Regions from separate parts of the Halopseudomonas xinjiangensis genome, predicted to be linked through region 1. Evidence: predicted binding sites of a transcription regulator. Region 1 holds the regulator's gene; each other region holds the start of a gene.
What was found. Region 1 encodes LexA, which represses DNA repair genes until DNA is damaged. Its sites were predicted from a motif close to CTGTNTNNNNANACAG; they were not measured.
Positions count from the first base shown of each region.

Region 2: imuA (translesion DNA synthesis-associated protein ImuA) is a predicted target of LexA. The motif match lies at 2,480-2,495, and genes of this name have one in related genera.
Region 3: recA (recombinase RecA) is a predicted target of LexA. The motif match lies at 2,151-2,166, and genes of this name have one in related genera.

Region 1 is NZ_LT629736.1:1,538,388-1,542,597, reverse strand. Features, by position in the region: gene topA (type I DNA topoisomerase) at 1-752, shown strand, start outside; gene BLT85_RS07070 (DUF6586 family protein) at 763-1,275, shown strand; gene BLT85_RS07065 (hypothetical protein) at 1,338-1,571, shown strand; gene BLT85_RS07060 (SulA-like leucine-rich domain-containing protein) at 1,625-2,155, opposite strand; gene lexA (transcriptional repressor LexA) at 2,165-2,770, opposite strand; gene BLT85_RS07050 (TetR/AcrR family transcriptional regulator) at 2,965-3,645, shown strand; gene BLT85_RS07045 (L,D-transpeptidase) at 3,704-4,210, shown strand, end outside.
Region 2 is NZ_LT629736.1:2,319,324-2,323,533, forward strand. Features, by position in the region: gene BLT85_RS10695 (error-prone DNA polymerase) at 1-379, opposite strand, end outside; gene BLT85_RS10700 (Y-family DNA polymerase) at 376-1,791, opposite strand; gene imuA (translesion DNA synthesis-associated protein ImuA) at 1,796-2,410, opposite strand; gene BLT85_RS10710 (Zn-dependent alcohol dehydrogenase) at 2,638-3,744, opposite strand; gene BLT85_RS10715 (DUF1440 domain-containing protein) at 3,955-4,210, opposite strand, start outside.
Region 3 is NZ_LT629736.1:2,268,372-2,272,581, reverse strand. Features, by position in the region: gene mutS (DNA mismatch repair protein MutS) at 1-1,489, opposite strand, end outside; gene BLT85_RS10470 (CinA family protein) at 1,587-2,105, shown strand; gene recA (recombinase RecA) at 2,212-3,252, shown strand; gene BLT85_RS10460 (regulatory protein RecX) at 3,343-3,786, shown strand; gene BLT85_RS10455 (LOG family protein) at 3,746-4,210, opposite strand, start outside.

The sequences.
Region 1 (4,210 bases):
CTGGTTATGCGCTGCCGCCGAAGGAGCGCTGCAAGGAAACCATCAACCTGGTGCCGGGCAACGAGGTCGCATCGGACGACGAGGAAGACGAGTCCCGCGTATTGCGCGCCAAGCATCGTTGCAAGCTATGCGGCACGGCGATGGATAGTTATCTGGTCGACGAACATCGCAAGCTGCACGTTTGCGGCAACAACCCCGATTGCGCCGGCTTCGAGATCGAGCAGGGGCAGTTCAAGATCAAGGGTTACGACGGGCCGTTGATCGAGTGTGACAAGTGCGGCAGCGACATGCAGCTCAAGACGGGGCGTTTCGGCAAGTACTTCGGATGTACCAACGCGGAATGCAAGAACACTCGCAAACTGCTGAAGAGCGGCGAGGCCGCGCCGCCGAAGATGGACCCGGTCAAAATGCCGGAGCTGCGCTGCGAAAAGGTCGACGACGTATACGTCCTTAGAGACGGTGCCTCGGGCCTGTTTCTCGCTGCCAGCCAATTCCCGAAAAACCGGGAAACCCGTGCGCCGCTGGTAAGCGAGCTACTGCCACACCGTGAAGAGATCGATCCCAAGTACCACTTTTTGCTCGACGCGCCTACGCAGGACCCGGACAAGAATCCGACAGTCGTGCGATACAGCCGCAAGACAAAGGAGCAATATGTTCAGAGCGAGCTCGAAGGCAAGCCCACCGGTTGGCGGGCTTTCCACGATGGCAAACGCTGGAACGTGGACGACGCTCGAAGCAAGAGCAAAAAGTAGGCGAGGCGGCATGGCAAACGAAGTCTATACCCGTACCAACCAGGCTCTGTTCTTTGCCAGGAAGGCGATCGCCTCCTGGCATGAAGTCAGTCAGTCCGGAGCGCTCGATACCGTCACCCTGAGCGCATACCATCGCGAGCACGCCTTGTTTCATTTGTACCGGGGGGTGCTTGGCCTGATCCACGAAGTGGCGGATCGTTACCGCTGGCCGCTGATGGACGCACGCAGCGTTGAAGCGGTGTTGCTAGGGGATGTGGCGGCGCGATGCCCCGGTCCCGAGCTGGCTGAATTGAGCGAGCTGGCGGGTTCGGCCGATACCTGGCTAGGGCGTCTTCTCGGTGCCTGGCAAAAGCTCCAGGCACCACCGGTGCCTCAGGAAGCCAAGTCTGCTTCGGACGACCTGATCATCGCCAGTAGTGCGGTGGCTGGGTCGCCGGAATGGTCACGGGAGGATGCGCAAGAAGCTGTCGCTGCCTTGGCCGAGCGCGTTAATCGTTACCGGGAGGGGATGGTGGAGTGGTAGCTACGCTCCGATAGGCAGCGGCATTGTGTTAAACTGCCGCCTTGCTAGACAGAGGAGCCGATATGCCTTCACCTTTTCTCGAAATCGTTGAACTCGCCAATGGCAAGGTCGTACTGCGGCGTTCCGATGACGACGGTGAACCGCTAGTGGTCATCGAGTTTTCAGCAGATGCCAAGGATTTCCTCAACGGTCATCACATCGATGTCGCCAAAGCCATGATCAGTGCCGGTATGCAATTGGCGGGGCAGGTCGTGGATGATGACGAGTTCGTGCCGGAAGACCGCGTTCTGCATTGACGCGTCGGGCCACAGCGCCCGGGGCAGCCATTTCGGCTGCCTGTGCTGTTCAATCACGCTGCGCGAGTGGCTTGCAGCTGAACATTCAGACTACTGCAGTTGCCCATGGATGCCGCTCTCGAAAGCAACGCGGTTTCGCGGGCATCACTGGTCAGCCAGCTCACCACCGTGTGGCTTTTCCCTTCGCGCAGCACTTCACAACATAATTCGAGCGTATCCATTCCAGGACGGCTCCGAATCACCAGAATGCGGCCGGAATCCAGGCCAGCTGAACGCAGCCATTGCAGGCTGAGCTCCGCGGGAGGATCCAATAGCGTCAGCCAGCCGGTCGAACTGGAATGGCTTAGCTCCCGCAACACTGGCGCCAACCATTGCAGGCATTGGCGTGGCGAGCCGTTGAGTGCGATTTCGCTGAAACCTGTCTCGGCGGGCTGCGAGGTCACGTTTCGCTCGACTGCTGCGCCACGGCGCCGCTCGGTTGCTGCGGGCTTGCCCAGTGGCGCCATCCGGGCACGTGAAGCCATCCAGGCGTTTTGGAAGAGACTCAGTTGATCCAGTGCTTGCGAGTTCCGAGCATACTGCATGTTTTGCTCCTAGCGGCGGATAACGCCGACGCTCAAACCTTCGATGATTAATTCCTGTTCGGACAGATCAATCTCAATCGGCGCGAAATCCGGATTCTCCGCAATCAGCGACACTTTGCGGCCCTGCTTGTGGAAACGCTTGACCGTCACCTCATCGCCGATACGGGCAACAACGATCTGTCCGTTACGTACCTCGGTAGTGCGATGTACGGCCAGCAGGTCCCCGTCCAGAATGCCAATATCCTTCATGCTCATGCCCTTGACCCGCAGCAAATAGTCGGCCTTGGGGCGAAAGAACTCCGGATTGAGCCGGCAGTGATCCTCGATGTTCTCCAGAGCCAGAATCGGCGCACCGGCAGCGACCTGACCGATGATCGGCAGCTGATCATCGTTGGCTGCCTCGGCTCCAGGCAGGCGAATGCCGCGCGAGGCGCCCGGGATCATTTCGATAGCTCCCTTGCGAGCCAATGCGCGAAGATGATCTTCGGCCGCGTTGGGCGACTTGAAACCGAGCTCTTTGGCGATATCCACCCGCGTCGGCGGGTAGCCGTTGTTGTCCATGTACTCCTTTATGAAGGCCAGGATCTGTTCTTGCCGCGCCGTCAATTTCTGCATGGAGCCTTACCTGTCTGTTTATACAGTAGCTGTGATTATATACAGTTCGGGCGCGTCGGCAAGCGTCACTTTGTTGCGTTTGCCGAGGGCTCACCGGATACTGCGGCGAGGAGCCGGCCCGCTGGCCGTTCGAGTTGACGTCATCACGTTTGAAACGTATGTTTAAAACATCTGTTTGCTCAGGAAGCCTTTTTATGGCGCAGTCCGATACTGTCGAGCGCATCCTCGACGCCGCAGAACAACTGTTCGCGGAGAAGGGGTTTGCCGAGACGTCTCTACGGTTGATCACCAGCAAGGCGGGCGTGAATCTTGCGGCGGTGAATTATCACTTCGGGTCGAAGAAGGCCTTGATCCAGGCGGTCTTCGTCCGCTTTCTCAATCCGTTCGTCAATAGCCTCGAAGCAGAGCTAGATCGGCAGGAGGCAAGTGGTGCAGCCGATCCGAGCCTGGAGGAGCTGCTGGAGATGCTGGTGCGGCAGGCTTTGCAGGTCAAGCCGCGAAGCGGGAACGATCTCTCGACCTTCATGCGCTTATTGGGTCTGGCGTTCAGCCAGAGTCAGGGTCACCTGCGCAAGTATCTTGGTGAGGTCTACGGCCGGGTTTTTCAGCGCTACATGAATCTGCTTCTCAAGGCGGCTCCGGCGCTGCCGCCAAGCGAGCTATTCTGGCGTGTGCATTTCATGCTCGGCAGTGCGGCTTTCACCATGTCCAGCATGAAGGCATTGCGCGCTATCTCAGAGGCAGAATTCGGTGTGCACAACGGTGTCGACGAGGTATTGCGTCTGATGGTGCCGTTTCTTGCGGCGGGTATGCGCGCCGAAGGCGGCATGACACAGCGGCTCTCCTCAGCAGACAGCGTAGCGGAATCCGCCTGACGCTCTTAACTGCGCGACCCTGATCCGTTATCGTGTGCACTTTCCACCGGAGACGTGCATGCGACTCGATTGGCTCCACATCTCGATTCCGCACCAGCGGGTGACTGGCTTCTCTGCCGGCGAGCCGGTGTGCTCCTATGACGTATCCACGGCCCTCCACGGGGCAGGGGAGACGGAGGGCAGCGGTTGTACGCCAAGAGGGCACCACCGGGTCCGCGCGCGGATCGGCGAGGGGTTGCCGGTTCGCTCGGTATTCGTCGGCCGACGCCCCACCGGTGAGGTCTGGAGCCTGGAGCTGGCGCAGCGCTACCCGCGGCGAGACTGGATACTGACTCGTATCCTGTGGCTCTGCGGAGAAGAGCGGGGTTTTAACCGGGGCGGCCAGCGCGACTCGCAGCGCCGCTACATATATCTGCACGGAACCGGCGATGACCAGCCCACGGGACAACCGCTGTCCCATGGCTGTATCCGCTTGGGCAACGACGACATGCTCGCACTGTTCGACATGACTCCGGCCGGTTGTGCTGTTTTCATCGACGAGACCGAGGCTGACCCGGTCAGCCGG
Region 2 (4,210 bases), 780 kb from region 1:
AGCCGGGTAACCACAGCGCCAGCAGTCCCTCCCTGGACTGATCAAAATCGTCTTTCAGAAGCCGGTATTCACCCTTGGTCGTGCGTCTTCGCGCCAGGGTAATCAGGCGGCAAAGGTTCTGGTAACCCATGATGTTTTCCACCAGCAGCACCAGCCTGGGGCCCTCTTCGATGCGCATCTCACTGCCGATGATCAAGGGAATTCCGCTTTCCTTGGCCGCCTGCCAGGCACGCACGATGCCGCTGAGCGTGCATTCGTCAGTGATCGCCAATGCTCGATAACCGTGCTGGGCGGCGCGCTTGAACAGTTCCTCGGCGCTGGACGCACCGCGTTGAAAGCTGAAGTTCGACAGGCAGTGCAGTTCGGCGTAACCGCTCATGCGAACCATCCGTGCAGCATCAGCCGCCCCGGCTGATCGACACTGCAGTAGGCCCAGGCCAGCTGGCCGCTGCGGGTTTGCACCAGATAGTAATCACGGCGGATATCTCCTCCGTCCCACCAGCCCGATTCGATACGCTCGGGGCCGGCCAGCACGCGTGGCGCGAACTCGTGCAAGGCGATCGGTTGCCGCAGCAGCCAGCCCGGACGCGGTGGCAGTTCTGCCGGTTTGCCTGCACTACCGGCATCAGCCATCTGCCAGGCGGCCTCGGGCCGGTGATCGGCCAAGGCGTGAACGCCCTGAACCGCCTCGTCGCCCAAACGCGCGCGCAAACGTTCGCGCAGCTGTTCCCAGGGCACCGACTGTTGCGGCCTTTCCTCGAACAGCTCGCGATGTTCCGGGACAAAGGCCGGCAGGTCGCGCGCTACCAGTCTCAGTGCCTGGGTCGGGCCGGGAATCTGCAACTGCTCGAAGCGACCCCGGGCCAGTTCGAACAGCATGGCCGGATCGCGCTCGGCACCGAGCAGGCCGACCGGGACCTGGCTATCGGGTCCTTCGCGGTGCTCAAGCAATAGAACGAAACGCTGCACGCCGCTATCGCGCCCGGCCAGAAAGGCCGCCAGGTCGCTTGTCAGACGACGCAGCGGGAACAACAAGGCCTGATGTGATTCCACATCGAAATTCAGCTCTATGCGCTGATCGAATTCATCCGGTGGCGCATAACAATCGAGCACCAGCGAGCGGTCACCCAGCAGGGTATCGATATGCTGCAGTACCTCGCGCGGAAAGCGCCGGGCCAGGCTGTCTCGTGGCAACTCAAGCAATTGCTTGAAGCGCCGCAGCCCCATGCGCTCGAAAGCGATGGCCGTGTCATGATCGAAACCGCAGCGGGTTACCGGCATGTTGCCGAGCACGTCCCGCAGCGCCTGCCGTTCCGGCACGGCGAGCCCATCATGTGCATTGGTCAGAAATCGGGCCGCAGCCGCATTGGGCGCGACGACAATACGGTGGCGAAATCCCAGGCGAGTCAGCTCTTCCCGCAACCGCGCCTCGAAGCGCGGCCAGGGGCCGAACAGGTTGAAGCTCGATTCCACCTCCATCAGCAGTGCACGGGGATAGTCCAGGCTCACATGCGAGCTGAAACGATAGGCCCAGGCGGCGAGAAATCGATGCCAGTGATCGATCTGCGCGACATCGTATTCGGCTGTGGCAAAGCTGCGCGTCAACGCATGGGCTGCGGTCAGGGTCTGCCCCGGACGCAATCCCAACTCCCGGGCAGCGGGATTGACTGCCTGCACGACCCGGCGCTGGGTCGGGCCGGTGATCAGCACCAGTGGTGCGTCGGGATCCTCGCAATTGCGCAGCACGGCGTCCATGGCCAATTGAGGCAGAAGAATACAGGCCCAGCGCATGGCATCACTGCCCCGCTGCAAGGGATATGGTACGAGCCGGCGCCAGGCCGCCCCGACATTTGAGCACGCGGATTTCTCCCGGCCCGTCGAAGGCGAGCCGCAAGGCCGCCGGAGATGGATTCACCTCCTCACCGATCGGACGGTAGGCGAAAGCCAGGGTCTGGCCGGTTTCGGCGGCCACCTGGAGCCTGCGCAGCGAGCGGTCATCGACCTTTTCCGGCCAACACAGCACGGCAGCGCAGCTGCCCGAACGCAGGCACTGTTCGGTCGCCCACAGCGCATCGCGACCGCTGCAGCGGACGATGCTCATCCAGCGCAGATCGACGCCGGCAGCCTGCCAGGCCCAGGGGAAAGCGACATGCGGCGGCGCCACCAGAACGATGCGCTCTCGCGCCTGGGTCAGGCGCGCCAACGTAGGCCACAACAGTTGCAACTCGCCGATGCCTTCGGCAGGGAGCAGGATTTCACTCAAAGCAGACTCCGGCCAGCCACCTGCCGGCAGAGCCTGATCGAGCACGGCATGGCCGGTCGGCTGTACCCCAGCCGGCCCGGACAGCGACTGGCCACGCCAGACGCGCCGCTCATCGATGAGCGTATCGAGTGCAACAACCGACCCCATGATCAACGCAGGCCAGGTTGTGTAAGAGAAAAAGTATCAACGACAGGGCACATACATACCGCCTGAATACTGTATATGCATACAGCATATCATTCAGCGGTTGGGGGTCAATCGGTGCCGGATGAGAGGCGTCGGGGACAGCGACACACTATAGGAATATCAACGCAAAACGGGCACCGAATCAGCGATCCGGTGCCCGTTGCTTGTACTACCTGGCTGAAACCCGGTTATTCGAAAACGATAACGCCGCGGGCATTCTTGCCGTCCAGCATGTCCTGAAATGCCTGCGGCGCCTCGTCGATGCTGTAGGTCTTGGTGACCAGTTCATCCAGCTTCAGACGATTGGCCTTGTACAGATTGAGAATCTTCGGGAAGTCATACTGCGGACGCGCCGAACCCAGCCAGCTGCCCTTGATGGTGCGTTCATCTGCTGGCAGCGAAAAGGTGTTGATCGTGGTTTTGTCCTGCATGTCCGCAACACCCACCACGACGACCGTACCCGCGCGGCCCAGAGCCTTGTAAGCCTGTTCGACGACCTTGCCGTTGCCAACGCACTCGAACGCGTAATCGACACCGCCACTGAGCTTCTTGATCGACTTGCTGACGTCGTCTACCTGGGTGAGATTGATGGTATGGGTCGCGCCAAACTCCTTGGCCATTTCCAGTTTCGTGTCGTTGGTATCGACCGCGATGACCATTTCCGCACCGGCCGTCACGCAACCCTGGATGACGTTCAGACCGACCCCGCCGATACCGAACACGGCGGCACGCGAACCCGGCTCCAGCTGGGCGGTATTGAATACCGAACCGACGCCAGTGATGACCGCGCAGCCGACCAGCGCAGCGCTGGACATCGGCACGCCTTCGTCGATCTTCACGCAGTTGTCCACATGCATGGTCGCGTATTCGGCCATCACGCCACAGGCGCCAAACACGTTGAGATCCTCGCCATCCTTGCCATGGGTACGGACGGTGCCGTCAGGCAGGGTGACCAGTGACTTGCGCGCGTTCTCACAGAGAACCGGCCGGCCACGAACGCAATTACGACATTTGCCACACATGGTAATGAAGGTGCTGACCACATAGTCGCCTTCCTTCAACTCGGTGACGCCATCACCCACTTCAATCACGACGCCAGCGGCTTCGTGGCCCAGGACCAGCGGCGGCGGATACTGAATCTTGCCGGTCGTTGCAGAGTGATCGCTATGGCACACGCCACATGCAGCGACCTTGATGGTGACTTCGCCCCGCTTGGGCCCATCGACGGTGATGGTCTCCACTTGAACGGGCTGGCCCCATTCGCGGCACACCACAGCTTTTGCCTGACGACTCATGATTTTCTCCTCTGTTGTAAGCCAGCTAGTCGATCTGCCCTAACCCAATGAGTCTGTGATCGTCTGATGAGAACGATGATAACTCAGGTCGCGCAGCGGTATGGTAGTGCAAATCGCCTCTGATTGGCGCGATTTGCATTTTTGGATCACTGCGCGCTGTCAGGCAACCGGGCCCGGATTAACCGGTCCCGGCAAAGGTGCCCTGCGTCCTTACAATCGATTTCTGAGAAACCGGATGGCCGTATCAGTGACCACGCCGAAGAGCACATGCGCCGCCAAGCCGCGCGCATGATCCTGCCAGGGATACTCGCCAGGCTTGCCTGAGAGACCCATGAGCGTATTCAAACCCTCGTCCTGAGCCAGGAACAGCCCCAGACCAAACAGGCTGCCGCGTCCGGCTCCGAGTAGCGGCACCTTGTCGTACAGCGCGCCATAGAGCGCGCCTGGAAGCATACCCAGCGAGTAA
Region 3 (4,210 bases), 730 kb from region 1:
GCGTTTGCCTGCGGATGTAGTCGGCAGGAGCCTGTTCGGCCTGCCCGCGGGACAACTCGATGAAGTAGCCATGAACCCTGTTGTACCCGACTTTCAACGTGCTTAGGCCGGTCCGTTCGCGTTCGCGGACTTCCAGATCGAGAAGATACTGCCCGGCGTTCTCACTGATGTTCTGCAGGTCGTCGAGCTCGGCGTCATAACCCGCCGCAATGACGCCGCCGTCGCGGATCACCGCAGGCGGGTTATCGACTACCGCTCGTTGCAATAGCTCGGCAAGTTCGGGGTAGGTAGAAATGCTCCCGGCCAGTTGCCCGATATGCGGTGACTGGAGATCGCGCAAGGCTTCCTGAAGGCCAGGCAATGCACCCAGGGCGTCACGCAGGCGAGCCAGATCGCGCGGCCGCGCCGAACGCAGGGCAACACGTGCGAGAATGCGCTCGATGTCACCGATACCCTTGAGCAGGGGATGGATGTCTTCGTGATAATGCTGGTCCAACAGGGCGGCGATACTCTCCTGTCGGGCCTGCAAGGTTGCCATGTCGCGTAGCGGGCGGTTCAGCCAGCGCGCGAGCAGACGTCCACCCATAGCCGTGGCGGTATGATCCAGCACGTCGAGGAGGGTATTCTCGCGACCGCCACCGAGGTTGCAATCGATCTCCAGATTGCGCCGGCTGGCGCTGTCGATGACGACGCTGTCTTCGAAGCGCTCCTGGACCAGTCCGCGCAGGTGCGGAAGGGCAGTGCGCTGGGTTTCCTTGGCATAGCTGAGCAGAGCGCCGGCAGCAGCGAGGCCGAGCGTCAGATCGGCACAGCCGAATCCGACCAGATCCTTGGTTCCGAATTGCTGCGTCAGGCTCTTGAACGCACTGCCCTGATCAAATTCCCACGGTGCCCGGCGTCGCACCGCTCGTCGTCGCTCAATCGGCGTATCGGTTTCCCAGTCATCGGGGATGAGCAGTTCGGCGGGGGCCAGGCGTTCCAGTTCGCCGAGGAGTGTTTCCCAGCCGGCGAATTCGGTCGCGATGAAGCGACCACTATTGATATCCAGCGTGGCCAGCCCGAATCGCCGCTCACTGCCTACCAGCGCTGCCAGCAGATTGTCCCGACGCTCGTCGAGCAGGGCCTCGTCGCTCACTGTGCCTGGAGTCAGGATGCGAACTACCTGCCGCTCGACCGGTCCCTTGCTGGTGGCGGGGTCACCAATCTGTTCACAGATGACGACCGATTCACCCAGCTTGACCAGGCGCGCCAGGTAGCCCTCGGCGGCGTGGAAGGGAATGCCGGCCATCGGGATCGGTTGTCCGCCGGATTGACCGCGCGCGGTCAGGGTAATGTCGAGCAGACGCGCGGCCTTCTTCGCGTCGTCGTAGAACAGCTCGTAGAAATCACCCATGCGATAGAACAGCAACTGATCAGGATGATGCTGTTTGATGCCGAAATATTGCTGCATCATTGGCGTGTGGCTGGCGGATTTCTCGGCGCGGCTCATGAAAATCTCTGATCGATGGAATGCGGTGTGCGAAGGACGGCCTAGTCTACGCAAAGCCGCGTTCGCTTTTAAGCGCAAAATGAGAGGTGCACTAACGATGTCCCAATACGATCCCCTGATCGATTCTGTCGCGGCGCGACTGGGCAATGGCTTGCGCCGGCTGGGGTTGAAGGTCACGACGGCCGAATCCTGCACCGGCGGCGGAATTTCCGAAGCCATCACCCGCGTGAGCGGCAGCTCCGGCTGGTTCGAAACCGGTTTCGTCACCTATGCGAACAGCAGCAAGGTACGCCTGCTGGGCGTTACCGAGGAAGACCTGGCCAACCATGGCGCGGTCAGTGAACAAGTCGTCCGTGCCATGGCTGAAGGCGCGCTGCAGGCTGCTGATGCGGATCTCGCGGTTGCCGTTAGCGGCGTGGCCGGACCGGAAGGTGGTACACCGGAAAAGCCGGTGGGTACTGTCTGGTTTGCCTGGGCGATTCGCGGGCGCGGCGTGTTTGCCCAGTGCAAGAGGTTGCAGGGCAGCCGCAAGGAAGTGCGCGCTCACACGGTACTCAAAGCGCTCGAAGGCCTGGTAATCGAGGTCGAGCGGGCGCTCGCGGCACGCTCGTCGTAAGGCTTGGAAAAGGGGTAGGCGAAGAAAACGTTCTGTGGAATAATACTGACCAAATATACAGTAGTTCCCGGGCGCTAGGCTCCCGCCACTTCCAAGAGGATGCACAATGGACGACAACAAAAAGAAGGCGCTTACTGCGGCTTTGAGTCAGATTGAACGTCAGTTTGGCAAGGGCGCGGTGATGCGCATGGGCGACCAGGAACGCATGGCGATCCCGTCGATTTCCACCGGTTCGCTCGGGCTGGATATTGCTCTGGGTCTCGGCGGCCTGCCCAAAGGCCGTATCGTCGAAATTTACGGTCCGGAATCGTCAGGCAAGACCACACTTACGTTGTCGGTTATTGCCCAGGCTCAGAAGAAGGGCGCCACCTGTGCCTTCGTTGATGCCGAACATGCACTGGATCCGGAATATGCCGGCAAGCTGGGCGTGAATGTCGATGACTTGCTGGTGTCCCAGCCGGACACTGGCGAACAGGCACTGGAAATCACCGACATGCTGGTGCGCTCCAATGCCGTTGACGTGATCATTGTCGACTCGGTCGCCGCACTGGTGCCGAAGGCAGAAATCGAAGGCGAGATGGGCGATCACCACGTTGGCGTGCAGGCTCGTCTGATGTCGCAAGCGCTGCGCAAGATCACCGGCAACATCAAGAACGCCAACTGCCTGGTGATTTTCATTAACCAGATCCGCATGAAAATCGGTGTGATGTTCGGTAACCCCGAAACCACTACCGGCGGTAATGCATTGAAGTTCTACTCTTCTGTCCGCCTGGATATCCGCCGCACCGGGGCCGTGAAGGACGGTGACGAGGTGGTAGGCAGCGAAACCCGAGTCAAGGTCGTGAAGAACAAGGTGGCTCCGCCGTTCCGCCAGGCCGAGTTCCAGATTCTCTATGGCACTGGCATCTACCACAACGCCGAAATTATCGATCTGGGCGTGCAGATAGGTCTGGTTGAGAAGGCAGGCGCCTGGTACAGCTACAAGGGCAGCAAGATCGGTCAGGGCAAGGCCAATGCGGCCAAGTTCCTCGAAGAAAATTCAGCGATTGCCGAAGAGATCGAGAAGGCGATTCGCGAGCAGTTGCTGCCCAAGCCGACCAAGCCTGGCGCGTCCGTGGTTGAAGACAGCGCTGAACTGGACGCCTGAACCTGAACCGGGGCGCGCAGCGTAAAGCGGGGCGCTCCGGTCCGTCCGCATTCAAGCCCGTCATTTTTTACTCGCTTCGGCAGGCAACGCATGTTCCGTCGAACCACGCTCGAGACACCTCAAGCCATTCGCCGCTCGGCAATGGATCTGCTTGCGCGTCGCGAACACAGCCGAACCGAACTGTCACGCAAGCTTCGTCAGCGCGGCGCTCCGCCCAATCTCGCCGATATCGAACTCGATAAGCTCGAAGAGGATGGTTTGCTGAGCGACGAGCGTTTCTGCGAAGCCTATGTCCATGCGCGCAGCCAGCGGGGCTACGGGCCTGTCCGACTGCGAGAAGAACTGCGTCAGCGTGGCGTCACCGACCGTCTGGTCGAGTCCATCCTCAGCGACCCGGCATACGATTGGGCAGCTTTGGCCCGTCACGCTTTCGACAAGCGTTTCCCCGAAGGCAGGGCCAATGATCTGGCAGAGCGGTCAAAGCAGCTGCGCTTCATGCAGTACCGTGGGTTTGCTGGTTTTCCGGACGATTGATCAGGTCGATCAGGCCGCGCAGTCGGCCATGGTCGCGCCCGTTGAAGACAAAGCTCAGCCTGACCAGGTGTGCCAGTTCCGGCTCGTCGGCTTCGGCCGGGTCCGATGACGTCTGGTCGAAGCCCGGCGTTTTGCAGATCCCCGCAAATTCGCTGCGAATCCGCTCGAGCGCGGCATCTGTCAAAGCCCGGTGTAGCCGAATCACATATCTGCCATCTATCCAGCGTGCCGAATGATAGTTGCTGTAGAAATCGAGGATGTGCTGCATCGCCTCGCTTGGAGAGGTAGCGAGCGTCATCAGATTCAGGTCGGTGTCGAGGACGTAGCCGTTGTGGCACAGCTGCTCGCGAAAAAACTCGAGCAGGCTGGCCCAGTACCGCCCTCCGGGCACATCCAGCAACACGACGGGGACCAGCGGGCTTTT